Metabacillus sp. B2-18: one gene and its partner. The protein of the gene in region 1 binds, or shares a complex with, the protein of each later gene. Links are inferred from orthologs where the notes say so. Each region holds a gene or a part of one and is shown on either strand. Other genes may lie near its edges.

What was found.
Region 2: the proteins of tig (region 1) and rpsG are in contact, whole or in part, in a crystal structure (PDB 3GTY), measured with the Thermotoga maritima proteins. The link is inferred for Metabacillus sp. B2-18 from one-to-one orthologs. Residues at the interface, in WP_004081061.1 of Thermotoga maritima: Glu122, Val124, Val129, Leu130, Tyr133, Glu188, Gly259, Ile262, Tyr263, Glu266, Ser270, Glu273, Gln274, Glu277, Arg308, Gln311, Ile312, Ser315, Tyr316, Glu325, Arg329, Arg336, Leu363, Phe366, Trp367, Arg373, Leu377, Arg381, Leu384, Glu387; in WP_004081843.1 of Thermotoga maritima: Lys34, Lys52, Lys55, Glu59, Arg62, Gln63, Glu66, Asn67, Lys69, Val71, Arg95, Ala109, Lys110, Lys111, Gly112, Arg113, Pro114, Glu117, Glu121, Ile124, Ala125, Tyr127, Asn128, Asn129, Thr130, Gly131, Lys135, Asp139, Arg142, Met143.

What each region holds. Positions count from the first base shown.
Region 1 is NZ_CP088245.1:3,627,876-3,635,706, reverse strand. The notes cover bases 1,440-4,333. They hold tig (trigger factor), read left to right. Parts: upstream 1,440-2,188; coding sequence 2,189-3,478; downstream 3,479-4,333. Other genes in these bases: clpX (ATP-dependent protease ATP-binding subunit ClpX), read left to right, coding at 3,825-4,333; LPC09_RS18480 (tetratricopeptide repeat protein), read left to right, coding at 1,440-1,876. Outside these bases: leuD (3-isopropylmalate dehydratase small subunit), read left to right, coding at 20-616; more of LPC09_RS18480, read left to right, coding at 863-1,439; more of clpX, read left to right, coding at 4,334-5,090; ATP-dependent protease LonB, read left to right, coding at 5,455-7,128; lon (endopeptidase La), read left to right, coding at 7,365-7,831. UniProt on the Bacillus subtilis protein: Involved in protein export. Acts as a chaperone by maintaining the newly synthesized protein in an open conformation. Functions as a peptidyl-prolyl cis-trans isomerase.
Region 2 is NZ_CP088245.1:135,290-143,058, forward strand. Bases 1-2,832 are described here. They hold rpsG (30S ribosomal protein S7), read left to right. Parts: upstream 1-1,097; coding sequence 1,098-1,568; downstream 1,569-2,832. Other genes in these bases: rpoC (DNA-directed RNA polymerase subunit beta'), read left to right, coding at 1-80; LPC09_RS00690 (50S ribosomal protein L7ae-like protein), read left to right, coding at 275-523; rpsL (30S ribosomal protein S12), read left to right, coding at 626-1,048; fusA (elongation factor G), read left to right, coding at 1,621-2,832. Outside these bases: more of fusA, read left to right, coding at 2,833-3,699; tuf (elongation factor Tu), read left to right, coding at 3,815-5,005; rpsJ (30S ribosomal protein S10), read left to right, coding at 6,272-6,580; rplC (50S ribosomal protein L3), read left to right, coding at 6,624-7,253; rplD (50S ribosomal protein L4), read left to right, coding at 7,281-7,769.

The DNA of each region.
Region 1 (7,831 bases):
TCATATTAGGAGGGACATCATGCAACCATTTACTACACATAAAGGCAAAGTTGCTGTATTAAACAGAACAAATGTTGACACAGACCAAATTATTCCAAAACAATTTTTAAAGAGAATTGAAAAAACAGGATATGGACGGTTTGCATTCTTTGATTGGAGATATCTTCCTGATGGATCTGAAAATCCTGAATTTGAATTAAATCAAGAAAAAAGTAAAGGTGCGACAATTTTACTTGCGGGTGAAAACTTTGGCTGTGGGTCTTCTCGTGAGCATGCTCCATGGGCTCTTTCAGATTATGGTTTCAAAGCTATTTTAGCACCTTCTTATGCAGATATTTTTCACCAAAATTGTATGAAAAATGGCTTGCTGCCAATTACACTTGAGCAAACTGTTTTAGACCTTATCCGTGAAAAGTCAAATGCTGAAGGCTTTGAATTAACAGTTAATCTTGAAAAGCAAGAAATCACAGATCAAAATGGTTTAGTGCAAACCTTTGATGTTGATCCATATTGGAAAGATATGCTTTTACACGGAAAAGATGAAATTGATTTAACGTTACATTATGATAACCAAATTAAACATTACGAAGAAACAAGAAGAGCATCATTTTTATAATGATTGCTCTTTTTATATGTCTTAACCTAGCACTGCTTAAGCTTTCAGAAAATATTCAAAGTTAAATAGAATCGTCATTTCAACACTTTGAACTCACGAATTTCACAGAATTTAGTAGTACACAGGCGCCTCATGCGACGTCATTCAACAAAAATCGGGAAGTGACAGGCACCACCTCACACTTGTTTTCCAAGACTTGGATTGATAAACTGTATGCAAAGTAAGGTTGCTGGAGTTGACCAACGTATGAAACCGAAAAAAAAATCAAATGTTGTTCCCTTTCCTAATTTGAAGGAGAGGTATTTAGATAAGGGAACACTGTTATTGAAAGAAAAGAAGTATCATGAAGCACTTGAAATGTTTGCTGAAGCAAAGAAGCTTAAGGAAGATCAAGCTGAAATATATCTCGGTATGGCAATTTGCCTTATGGAGCTTGGTGACTTAACAGAGGCTAAAGATATTTGCAAAAAAATGCTGTTAGAAGACATAGGTCATTATTTTACTGTTTTACAGATTTATCTAACGATATTAATACAACTACGAGAATATCATGAAGTACAAACTACAATCGAAGCGGTGTTAGAGGAAAACCAGCTACCTGCTGAAAGTGCTGAACACTTTTATAAATTGTTGGAATTTAGTCGAAAAATGAATCAAAACGAAGTTGATATTCTTGATGATGAAGGAGACCAGGAAGCTGAACAGCCATTATATATAGAAGACCTTCTGAGAGATACAAATAAACAAATTGCCTACGTTCAGTCACTGCATGACCGTAACATAAGTAAACATTTTGCTTCACTTAAAATCTTGTTAGAAAATGAACATATTCACCCTACAATCAAATCAATGATTTTGCATTTAATGATTGAGCATGAAATTGAAAAGGAAATTAAAGTAACAAAGTTCGGCGAAAGTCTTACAGTCGTACCAGCGAATTTGGAAGATCCTGCAGAATTTCCCTTTACTAAAAAAGTATTAACTATATTAGATGATACGCTAGGAAATGAAAATCCTACATTATTTGAATCAGTTAAAGAATTATGGATAAGGCATTTGTATGTGTTATATCCTTTCTTACCTCAGCCAACAGAAGCTAAGCTGTGGGCAGCAGCTTTGCATCTTGTTGGTTATTCGATGCATGGGATTTCAATTGAGCAAGAAGAAATAGAAGATATCTATGATCAACTATTGCCGGATTTACAAGAAGCATGCAATAAAATCTATCAAATAGAAGAAATTTCTTATTTACAAATATGAGCTATATGTTGAAAGGAATTTATTCTGTGTTATAATAAAATGGTTGCAAAATAGTGATCATCGTATATAGGTCTTTTTTATTTTGGACAAAAAGTTGATGGTATGGGAAATACTTAAAGCTTTGCCATTTGTCTTGAAGAAAAGCCAAGTTTTTCAAATACGAAATCCTATGCATGTTTAGTACTAGGTTACTTTTTACCGTACATAAAAACAGGTATATGTTCGTGGGGGATTGCCTAAAATGGGACAAGCGCCACAAATTACCTATCACTTATTCGCACAAATTATTATAGATCTTTGGAGGGACAACACATGTCAGTAAAATGGGAAAAATTAGAAGGGAACGACGGCGTTCTAACGGTTGAGGTTTCAGCAGAAGAGTTCACAACAGCTCTTGACGAAGCATTTAAAAAGGTTGTAAAACAAGTTTCTATTCCTGGATTCCGTAAAGGGAAAATTCCACGTGGAATGTTTGAACAACGTTTTGGTGTAGAATCATTATATCAAGACGCTTTAGACATCATCCTACCAACTGCATATCCTAATGCTGTTGATGAAGCTGGAATTGATCCTGTAGATCGTCCTGAAATCGATGTTGAACAAATCGAAAAAGGAAAAAGCTTAATCTTCACTGCAAAAGTTACAGTAAAGCCTGAAGTGAAATTAGGTGAATATAAAGGTCTAGAAGTTGAAAAATTAGACGATACTGTATCTGATGAAGATGTTGACAACGAATTAAAACAATTACAAGAGCGTCATGCTGAGTTAGCAGTAAAAGAAGAAGGCGCGATTGAAAACGGTGATACTGCAGTTATCGATTTTGATGGATATGTTGATGGAGAAGCATTCGAAGGTGGAGCTGCTGAAAACTATTCATTAGAAATTGGTTCTGGATCTTTCATTCCAGGATTTGAAGAACAATTAGTTGGTCTAGAAGCGGGTGCTGAAAAGGATGTAGAAGTAACATTCCCTGAAGAATATCACGCTGAAAACCTTGCGGGTAAACCAGCAGTATTCAAAGTGAAAGTTCACGAAATCAAAACAAAAGAACTTCCAGCTCTTGATGATGAGTTCGCAAAAGATGTTAACGAAGAAGTTGAAACTCTTGATGAGTTAAAAGCTCAAACAAGAACTCGCCTTGAAGAAGCGAAAAAATCTGAAGCAGAAAACCACCTGCGTGATTCATTAGTTGATAAAGCTGCTGAAGGTGCAGAAGTAGACATTCCAAATGCATTAATCGAAAATGAAATTTCACGTATGATGCAGGAATTTGAGCAACGTCTACAAATGCAAGGAATGAATCTTGATTTATACTTCCAATTCTCAGGTCAAGATGAAGAAGCGTTAAAAGCTCAAATGAAAGACGATGCTGAAAAACGCGTTAAATATAATTTAACACTTGAAGCTATTGCTAAAGCTGAGAACATTGAAGTTTCTGACGAAGATGTTGAAGCAGAATTAGCGAAAATGGCTGAAATGTACAACATGCCTGTTGAAAACATTAAACAAGCACTTGGTGGAAACGCTGAAGGCTTAAAAGAAGATTTAAAAGTTCGCAAAGCGATCGATTTTCTTGTAGAAAATAGCAAAGTTGTTGCATAATATAATAAAAGGAACAAGGCGCGAGCAGATCGTGCCTTGTTTTATACAATCATGTTTTATTTATATTCCTTTGGGAATGATATAAGCAAGCTAATACATACATAAACATTAAGTAAGAGAAATATAATATCATCAACATTTTTGGGAAGAGCCCTCAGGTTGGAAGCTTTTTCAATGCCGAGTGGTTTCATTACCAGTCAGTGCTTCTCTTATGGTAAAATGCAGTACATACCGTTTTTAGTTGTTTTAATTAGGGACATCTACCTGCTAACCTGAATAGTTGAAAGAATTAGTAGGGGTAAGGTGGAAATGTTTTGATTTAGATAAAGATACAAGGGGTGAAACAATGTTTAAATTTAACGACGAAAAAGGACAATTAAAATGTTCATTTTGCGGAAAAACACAAGATCAGGTACGTAAGCTTGTAGCTGGACCTGGAGTATATATATGTGATGAATGTATTGAACTTTGTACAGAGATTGTTGAGGAAGAGCTTGGTACAGAAGAAGAAGTTGAATTTAAAGATGTTCCAAAACCTAAGGAAATTCATGAAATATTAGATGAATATGTTATTGGTCAGGATAATGCCAAAAAATCATTAGCTGTTGCCGTTTATAATCATTACAAGCGTATTAACTCAAACAGCAAGATTGATGATGTTGAGTTATCCAAAAGTAATATTTCTATGATTGGACCTACAGGTAGTGGTAAGACGTTATTAGCCCAAACATTAGCCAGAATCTTAAATGTCCCTTTTGCCATTGCTGATGCTACATCTTTAACAGAAGCTGGTTACGTAGGTGAAGATGTTGAGAATATCTTACTTAAGTTAATTCAAGCGGCTGATTATGATGTAGAAAAAGCAGAAAAAGGTATTATTTATATCGATGAAATTGATAAAGTGGCACGTAAATCAGAAAATCCGTCAATCACTCGTGACGTTTCTGGTGAAGGTGTACAGCAAGCATTACTTAAAATTCTTGAAGGAACTGTGGCTAGTGTTCCTCCTCAAGGTGGAAGAAAGCATCCACATCAAGAATTTATTCAAATTGATACAACAAACATTCTCTTCATTTGTGGAGGAGCATTTGATGGAGTCGAACAAATTATTAAACGTCGTTTAGGACGAAAAGTAATTGGATTTGGTTCAGATAACAAAAATGCTGATCTTGATAAAAAAGCTCTTCTTTCACAGGTTTTACCTGAAGATTTATTGAAGTTTGGATTGATTCCAGAGTTTATCGGTCGTTTGCCTGTCATTGCAAGCTTAGAGCCGTTAGATGAAGAAGCATTAGTTGAGATCTTAACAAAACCTAAAAATGCTCTTGTTAAACAATATCAGAAAATGCTTGATTTAGATGGTGTTGAACTTGAGTTTGAAGATGGAGCTCTTCTTGAAATTGCTAAAAAAGCAATTGAAAGAAAAACAGGTGCACGTGGTCTTCGTTCTATAATCGAGGGCATCATGCTTGATATGATGTTTGATTTACCATCTCGTGAGGACATAGTTAAAGCCATTATTACAGCTGAAACAGTATTAGGGGAAACACCACCTAAACTTGTACTTAGCGATGGTACAGTTATTCAAGAAGATAAAAAAACATCTGCATAACATAATCTTTAAAAAGGAAGCTGGTTTATACGGCTTCCTTTTTTGATGCTTTTTTCCAATCCACCTCCTGTAAATACTTGTAATGAAATCATGTTTATTCCTGCTAAAGCTAGGAGATACTAGCTATAAATAACCGCTTCTTACAAGGTTTATCCATTTTTAATTTGCCTTTCTAGGCAAAAAAACGAAAGTCGCCTTTTGTCCCTTTAGATTAACGAACATTTTATACATAGATGTGGAAATCATTTTATAGGGGCAAAACAAGCTTTTAATACCTCTCGAAGAGTTACTTTTAACCAAAGTATTATGCTTCGTTTACTTTTCACCGTAGCGGTAACAAGACATCTTTGCAGGAGGGACGCCAATGAGTTGGACAAGTATCGCGCTGTTTATTCAGTTGTTTTTTGGGATTATTATTGGAATGTATTTTTGGAATTTATTAAAGAGTCAACGAACTCAAAAGATATCAATTGACAGAGAATCAAAGAAAGAAATGGAACAATTAAGAAAAATGAGAGCTATTCGGTTAACCGAACCTCTTGCAGAAAAGGTACGCCCAAAAAGTTTTAATGATATAGTAGGACAAGAGGATGGTATTCGTTCGTTACGTGCTGCCCTATGCGGTTCAAACCCTCAACATGTCATTGTATATGGACCACCAGGTGTAGGGAAAACAGCGGCTGCTAGACTCGTTTTAGAAGAAGCTAAAAGAAATAAAAGATCACCATTTAAAGAAAATGCCGTATTTGTAGAATTGGATGCTACAACAGCAAGATTTGATGAAAGAGGGATTGCTGATCCTCTTATTGGATCTGTTCATGATCCAATTTATCAAGGTGCCGGAGCAATGGGACAAGCTGGAATTCCTCAGCCTAAGCAAGGAGCTGTCTCTCATGCTCATGGGGGTGTGTTATTTATCGATGAAATCGGTGAACTTCACCCTATTCAGATGAACAAGTTATTAAAAGTACTTGAAGATCGCAAAGTTTTCTTAGAAAGCGCTTATTACAATGAAGAAAATACACAAATACCAACACATATCCATGATATTTTTAAAAATGGTCTACCAGCTGATTTTAGGTTAATAGGAGCTACAACAAGAACACCTAATGAAATCCCACCAGCCATTCGTTCTAGATGTCTTGAAGTATTTTTTAGAGATTTAGAACAAGAAGAACTGGCAGTTGTAGCGAAAAAAGCAGCAGATAAAGTAGAAATGGATGTAAGCGACAAGGGGATTGATCTCTTAACTTCCTATGTTAGAAATGGCCGTGAAGTTGTAAATCTAATGCAGATTGCTACAGGTATGGCTATGTCAGAAGACAGGAAAGAAATTACTGTTGAAGACATCGAGTGGGTCATTAATTCAAGTCAGTTAAGCCCAAGATTTGAAAAGAAAATTGAAGATAACTCAAGAGTTGGCTTAGTGAATGGACTTGCCGTTCATGGCCCTAATACAGGGGCATTATTAGAAATAGAAGTCACAGTCATTCCTTCTCAAAAAGAAAAAGGAACCATTAATATAACAGGAATTGTGGAAGAAGAAAGTATTGGTGATCGATCTAAATCCATTCGTAGAAAAAGTATGGCAAAAGGCTCGATTGAAAATGTTATAACTGTTCTACGTTCTATGGGCATTCAAGCGGATGATTATGATATTCATGTGAATTTTCCAGGAGGAACACCAATTGATGGCCCATCAGCAGGAATTGCAATGGCTACAGGAATTTTCTCAGCTATTCATAAAATTGCCATTAGCAATAAAGTGGCCATGACTGGAGAAATTAGCATTCATGGAAATGTAAAGCCTATAGGCGGAGTTATTCCGAAAATAAAGGCAGCAAAAAAGGCTGGAGCAGATATAGTCATTATTCCAAAGGAAAACATGCAATCCATTTTAAAAGAAATTGATGGGATAACGATTATACCGGTAACAAATCTTCAAGAAGTCTTTGATATAGCGCTTGTTGATCCACCAACTGAAAAACCGTTGCAACATGAAGATTCAACTTCATTTCCACATCAAGAGTCTGTATAAAAGAGTTAATTTTAAAGAGATCTCCTTTACCATAAAGAAGATCTCTTTCCTTTTTTAAGCTTCGTCAGTTCTTGTCATTTCCAATTTTATATTCATGAGAATTACTTATTTTCCTTTTTCAACTGAGGGTATTGGGGTATACTACCTATTGACTAAAGCAGTTTAATTAGACACTTGAAAAAGAATAAGATAGAATTGAACAAGAATGAATTATCATGTCATGGAGGTGTAAACGCATGGCGAAATCAAATAATCAAATTGTCCCCCTCCTACCACTAAGAGGCTTGTTAGTATATCCAACAATGGTACTGCACCTTGATGTAGGAAGAGAAAAATCTGTTCAGGCGTTAGAAAAGGCTATGATGGAAGATCATATTATCTTTTTAACGACACAAAAAGAGATTTCGATAGATGAGCCAAATAAAGAAGATATTTATGAAATAGGAACACTGACTAAAATTAAGCAAATGTTGAAATTACCAAACGGTACAATCCGTGTACTCGTTGAAGGAATAGAGCGTGGTAAGATTCAACGTTTTGTGGATGAAGATGAATACTATTCTGTCGAGTTATCTATTTATAAAGACCCTGAAGAAAAAAGTGTAGAAGAAGAAGCTTTAATGCGAACAATGTTAGAATATTTTGAGCAATACATAAAGCTTTCTAAAAAAGTGTCTGCTGAAACATATGCAACTGTTTCTGA
Region 2 (7,769 bases), 3.5 Mb from region 1 along the record:
GTACTGGTATGACAAGATATCGTCAAACGGAACCAATTGCTAAAGTCGAGCAAGTTGAAGAAGTAGTATCAGTAGATTAATGATTATAACTCCATCATTGGGGGGGTAATCCCCCAATGATTTTTAATGGAATTTATTAAATATAATCCTTAAAAGCAGTAAAGAAATGGATGAATAAAGTTTTTTTTGATGATTGTTGACATCCGTCTCGCGCAATGTTACTATATTCAAGGTGTTCCAATCTTAAACCTGTTGCTTTGGAGGATATAAGCTTATGTCTTATGATAAAGTATCACAGGCAAATGAAATCATTGTTGGTACTAAGCAATCAGTCAAAGCTCTTATGAATAATGAAGTTAAAGAGATCATTATAGCAGAAGATGCTGATTATAGAATTATCCAAAAGGTTATTCAAACAGCAGAAACTCAAAAAGTCCCTTTAACAACAGTTTCATCTATGAAAAAGCTTGGAAAAGCTTGTGGAATAGAAGTGGGAGCTGCAGCTGTAGCTATAATCCGGTAAAATAGATGTTTTTGCAGATTAATAATTGCAGAAACTTTGTTTTTGCCTAAATATGAACCACCTGGATGTGTGGTATTAAAAAGTGAAGGGAGGAAAACGAAAATGCCTACTATTAATCAATTAGTGCGTAAAGGTCGCGTAAGCAAAGTAGAGAAATCTAAATCACCTGCATTAAACAAAGGTTACAACAGCTTCAAAAAAGAGCAAACTAACGTATCTTCACCTCAAAAACGTGGTGTATGTACTCGTGTAGGTACGATGACGCCGAAGAAACCTAACTCAGCGCTTCGTAAATATGCTCGTGTTCGTTTAACAAACGGAATTGAAGTAACAGCATACATTCCTGGTATTGGCCACAACTTACAAGAGCACAGTGTTGTTCTTATCCGTGGTGGACGTGTAAAAGATTTACCGGGGGTACGTTATCACATTGTTCGTGGTGCGTTAGATACTGCTGGTGTTGATGGACGTATGCAAGGCCGTTCTAAATACGGTACAAAACGTCCAAAAGCTGCTAAAAAATAATGTTATAAGACATTAAGAATATAAAACTTAGATGAAGGGAGGACATAACATGCCACGTAAAGGTCCTGTAGCAAAAAGAGATGTGTTACCAGATCCAATTTACAATTCAAAGCTTGTTACACGTTTAGTAAACAGAATTATGATCGACGGGAAAAGAGGTAAAGCACAATCTGTACTTTACAATGCTTTCGATTTAATTAAAGAACGTTCAGGTAATGATGCAATGGAAGTGTTTGAACAAGCACTTAAAAACATCATGCCAGTTCTTGAAGTTAAAGCTCGTCGTGTTGGTGGTGCTAACTACCAAGTACCTGTAGAAGTACGTCCAGATCGTCGTACAACTTTAGGTTTACGTTGGTTAGTAAACTACGCACGTCTTCGTGGAGAAAAAACGATGGAAGAGCGTTTAGCTAACGAAATTCTAGATGCTGCTAACAACACTGGTGCAGCAGTTAAGAAACGTGAAGATACTCATAAGATGGCTGAAGCAAATAAAGCATTTGCTCACTATCGTTGGTAATCAATACAATTTAATCAAACTAAATTTCCTATAAGGAAGGAGAAATTACCCAATGGCAAGAGAGTTCTCCTTAAAGAATACTCGTAATATCGGAATCATGGCTCATATTGATGCTGGTAAAACAACGACAACTGAGCGTGTTCTTTATTACACTGGACGTATCCACAAAATCGGTGAAACTCATGAAGGTGCATCTCAGATGGACTGGATGGAGCAAGAACAAGAACGTGGAATCACGATTACTTCTGCGGCGACAACTGCGTCGTGGAAAGGTCATCGTGTAAACATCATCGATACACCAGGACACGTAGACTTCACTGTTGAAGTTGAACGTTCTTTACGTGTACTTGATGGTGCGGTAGCAGTTCTTGATGCTCAATCAGGTGTTGAACCACAAACTGAAACAGTATGGCGTCAAGCAACAACATATGGCGTACCACGTGTTGTGTTCGTTAATAAAATGGACAAAATTGGTGCTGACTTCTTATACTCTGTTTCAACTCTACATGATCGTCTTCAAGCGAATGCTCACCCAATTCAATTACCAATTGGTGCTGAGGATCAATTTGAAGGTATTATCGACCTTGTAGAAATGAAGGCTACATTCTATGGTAATGATTTAGGAACTGATATCGTTGATAAAGAAATTCCTGAGGAATACCAAGAACAAGCTGAAGAATACCGTGAAAAGTTAGTTGAAGCAGTTGCAGAACTTGATGAAGACTTAATGGAGAGATACCTTGGTGGAGAAGAAATCTCTAACGATGAGCTAAAAGCAGCAATTCGTAAAGGTACTTTAAATGTAGAATTCTACCCAGTAATCTGTGGATCTGCATTCAAAAACAAAGGTGTTCAAAAAATGTTAGACGCAGTTATCGACTATCTTCCAGCTCCAATTGATGTAGCTGCAATTAAAGGTATCATTCCTGATACTGAAGAAGAAGTAACTCGCGAATCTAGCGATGAAGGCCCATTCGCTGCATTAGCTTTCAAAGTAATGACAGATCCTTACGTTGGGAAACTTACATTCTTCCGTGTTTACTCTGGTACTCTAAGTTCTGGATCTTATATCCAAAACTCTACTAAAGGTAAACGTGAGCGTGTAGGTCGTATCCTTCAAATGCACGCAAACAGCCGTGAGGAAATCTCTGAGGTTTACTCTGGTGATATTGCTGCAGCTGTAGGTTTAAAAGATACAACAACTGGTGACACTTTATGTGACGAGAAAAACCTTGTTATCTTAGAGTCTATGCAATTCCCTGAGCCAGTTATTCAACTTTCTGTTGAACCAAAATCTAAAGCAGACCAAGATAAAATGACTACTGCTTTACAAAAACTTCAAGAAGAAGATCCAACATTCCGTGCTCATACTGACCCAGAAACTGGTCAAACAATCATTGCGGGTATGGGTGAACTTCACCTAGATATCCTGGTTGATCGTATGAAACGTGAATTCAAAGTAGAAGCTAATGTTGGTGCACCTCAGGTTGCTTATCGTGAAACTTTCCGTCAAGGAGCAAAAGTTGAAGGGAAATTTGCACGTCAATCTGGTGGTCGTGGTCAATTCGGACACGTTTGGATCGAGTTCGAACCAAACGAAGAAGGTAAAGGCTTCGAATTTGAAAACAAAATCGTTGGTGGGGTAGTTCCACGTGAATACGTTCCTGCAGTTCAAGCTGGTCTTGAAGATGCAATGCAGAACGGTGTTCTTGCTGGTTTCCCATTAGTTGATGTAAAAGCTGCTTTAGTAGATGGATCTTACCATGACGTTGACTCAAGTGAGATGGCGTTCAAGATCGCAGCATCTTTAGCACTTAAAAATGCTGTATCAAAATGTAGCCCAGTAATCCTAGAGCCAGTTATGAAGGTAGAAGTTGTAATTCCAGAAGAATACATGGGAGATATCATGGGAGGAGTTACTTCTCGCCGTGGACGTGTAGAAGGTATGGAAGCTCGTGGTAATGCTCAAGTAGTACGTGCTATGGTTCCACTATCTGAAATGTTTGGTTATGCAACTTCATTACGTTCTAACACTCAAGGACGTGGTGTATTCACAATGCACTTTGATCACTATGAAGAAGTTCCAAAATCAATTTCTGAAGAAATTATCAAAAAAAATAAAGGTGAGTAATTGATTTTACCCCCTTTTATGAAGTATAACTACTTATGTGAGAACAGAAAGTGATGTTTCACTTTCTGTTACATATATCCCAAAAAAAAATAGAACTCTAAGGAGGATTTTTAGAATGGCTAAAGAAAAATTCGACCGTTCCAAAACGCATGCTAATATCGGTACAATCGGACACGTTGACCATGGTAAAACAACTTTAACAGCTGCAATCACTACTGTACTTGCTAAGCGCAGTGGTAAAGGTGCAGCGATGGCATATGATATGATCGATGCTGCTCCTGAAGAGCGTGAGCGTGGAATCACTATCTCAACTGCACACGTTGAGTATGAAACTGAAACTCGTCACTATGCACACGTTGACTGCCCAGGACATGCTGACTATGTTAAAAACATGATCACTGGTGCTGCTCAAATGGACGGTGGGATCCTAGTAGTATCTGCTGCTGACGGCCCAATGCCACAAACTCGTGAGCACATCTTATTATCTCGTCAAGTAGGTGTACCTTACCTTGTTGTATTCTTAAACAAATGTGACATGGTTGATGACGAAGAGTTATTAGAACTAGTTGAAATGGAAGTTCGTGACTTACTTTCTGAGTACGATTTCCCAGGTGACGATGTACCTGTAATCAAAGGTTCTGCTCTTAAAGCACTTGAAGGTGAAGCTGAGTGGGAAGAAAAAATCGTTGAACTTATGAACGCTGTTGATGAGTACATCCCAACTCCAGAACGTGACACTGACAAGCCATTCATGATGCCAGTAGAGGACGTATTCTCTATCACTGGTCGTGGAACAGTTGCTACAGGTCGTGTTGAGCGTGGACAAGTTAAAGTTGGTGACGTAATCGACATCATCGGTTTAACTGAAGAGCCAAAATCAACTACTGTAACAGGTGTTGAAATGTTCCGTAAGCTTCTTGATTATGCTGAAGCTGGTGACAACATCGGTGCACTTCTTCGTGGGGTTGCTCGTGATGATGTTCAACGTGGTCAAGTACTTGCTAAACCAGGTACAATCACTCCACACACTAACTTCAAAGCAGAAGTTTATGTATTATCAAAAGAAGAAGGTGGACGTCACACTCCATTCTTCACTAACTACCGTCCTCAGTTCTACTTCCGTACAACTGACGTAACTGGTATCTGCCAACTTCCTGAAGGTATCGAAATGGTTATGCCTGGGGATAACGTTGAAATGACAGTTGAGCTTATTGCTCCAATCGCGATTGAAGAAGGAACTAAATTCTCAATCCGTGAAGGTGGACGTACAGTAGGCGCTGGCGTTGTAGCTTCTATCCAATCTTAATTTGTAATTGATAAAAGGCGAGCATATATTGCTCGTCTTTTTTTGTATATAAATTTAAACACTAATGTGAATGGAGTTTATAAATTCGATGAAACTCCAAATGATGGCTAATTGTAGAAAAATAACTTTCTTAAAGAGAATGATGAACAAAGGAGGTGAAAATGAAGAGAGAATTGGTCTTCATAAGGAGAATGAAGAACAAAGGAGGTGAAGATGAAGAAAGAGATGGTCTTCATAAAGGGAATGAAGACCAAAGATGATAATAATGAAGAGAGAAATGGTCTTCATAAAGAGAATGAAGACCAAAGATGATAATAATGAAGAGAGAAATGGTCTTCATAAAGAGAATGAAGACCAAAGATGATAATAATGAAGAGAGAAATGGTCTTCATAAAGGGAATGAAGACCAAAGATGATAATAATGAAGAGAGAAATGGTCTTCATAAAGGGAATGAAGACCAAAGATGATAATAATGAAGAGAGAAATGGTCTTCATAAGGAGAATGAAGACCAAAGGTGATAATAATGAAGAGAGAAATGCTCTTCATAAGATGGATGAAGAGCAAACATATTGTTAATGAAGAAAGAGATGATCCTTATTACCAATATGAAGCAAGAACGAGGTTATATTTATATGAGAATTGAACTCATAAGAGCACTCACTTCTCTATAAAAATAACACCAAGACAATCAAGCTGCTCAAATCCTATAAAAATATGATAAGATACTTCTCTTGACACCCAGTTCATCAATTTCGATTGCCATAAATAAACCACAATCATAAATCTCGTATTATACCTTTTCAGTAATAAGCACGAGTACCTACAAAAAATGCATACATCTAATATTCCTTGGTACTTCGATAAATGAATTAATTCTATTTCTACTATATAAATAAGTTTTCTCTTAAGTCGTATCTGATTATTGAGACATAAATTAGACTGAATAATGATCATCTTAATAAGATCTTTCTTTTAAAAAAGATTATTTCACTTACATTTCTAATACATGAATAATAAACCAACAATGATATCCTTGATATCTTTATACATTCTATGTATAATATGAAAAGTGCTCAAGAAACTAGGTATTTTAAATAGTTCTTGCATCTAACATAAGTTTTATGTATAATAGACAATGTTGGTCTTTGACTGCGATGAAGCAGGAGGTTGCCGATACACACGGCCGCTTTGCCATGGCGTGTGTAGGGAAAATTCTTGCGGAGAAAATGTCTATTTTAAAAGTAGGCGAAAAGGAGGGAAAATAATGGCAAAACAAAAGATTCGTATCCGTTTAAAAGCTTATGATCACAGAATTCTTGATCAATCTGCAGAGAAAATTGTGGAAACTGCAAAACGTTCTGGTGCAAATGTTTCTGGTCCAATTCCGTTACCAACAGAAAGATCAGTATACACAATCCTACGTGCAGTTCATAAATACAAAGATTCTCGTGAGCAATTCGAAATGCGTACGCATAAGCGTTTAATTGATATCATCAGCCCAACACCACAAACAGTTGATGCTTTAATGCGTCTTGACTTACCGTCAGGTGTTGATATTGAAATCAAATTATAATTTTTTAAAATAAATGATTGATAATTTATAGGAGGTGTGACTCATGACCAAAGGAATCTTAGGAAGAAAAGTCGGTATGACGCAAGTATTTGCTGAAAACGGTGATTTAATTCCGGTAACTGTTATCGAAGCTACTCCAAACGTGGTTCTTCAAAAGAAATCTGTTGATACTGATGGATACAACGCGGTTCAATTAGGATTTGAAGATAAACGTGAAAAGCTTTCTAACAAACCAGAAAAAGGACACGTTGCAAAAGCTAATACTGCACCTAAGCGCTTCGTTAAAGAACTTCGTGAAGCTAGCTTAGAGCAAATCGAAGTAGGTCAAGAAGTCAAAGTTGATATTTTCACAGCAGGTGAAATCGTAGATGTAACAGGAGTTTCTAAAGGGAAAGGTTTCCAAGGCTCTATTAAACGCCACGGACAATCTCGTGGACCAATGTCCCACGGTTCTCGTTACCATCGTCGTCCAGGTTCAATGGGACCTGTAGCACCTAACCGTGTATTCAAAAACAAACTATTACCAGGTCGTATGGGTGGAGAGCGTATTACTGTTCAAAACTTAGAGATCGTTAGAGTAGATGCAGAACGCAATCTATTATTAATCAAAGGTAATGTACCAGGACCTAAAAAAGCACTTATCACTGTGAAAAGCGCAGTTAAATCTAAATAATTTCTTTAAGAAAGGAGGAATTGGGTAATGCCTAAAGTAGCATTATTAAACCAAACTGGATCAAACGTTGGAGAAATCGAACTTAATGATTCTGTATTTGGTATCGAACCTAATCAGCATGTATTATTTGAAGCGGTTATCATGCAAAGAGCTTCCTTACGTCAAGGATCTCACAAAGTAAAAAATCGTTCTGAAGTAGCAGGCGGAGGACGCAAACCTTGGCGTCAAAAGGGTACTGGACGTGCTCGTCAAGGATCTATTCGCTCTCCACAATGGCGCGGTGGTGGTATTGTATTTGGACCAACTCCACGTTCATATGCTTATAAATTACCTAAAAAAGTTCGCCGTTTAGCAATCAAATCAGCTTTATCATCAAAAGTAGTTGACAACGATATCGTTGTTTTAGAGGATTTAGCACTTAACGCACCAAAAACAAAAGAAATGGCTTCTGTTCTTAAAGGTCTTTCTGTTGAAAGAAAAGCGTTAATTGTAACAGCTGACAACAATGAAAACATT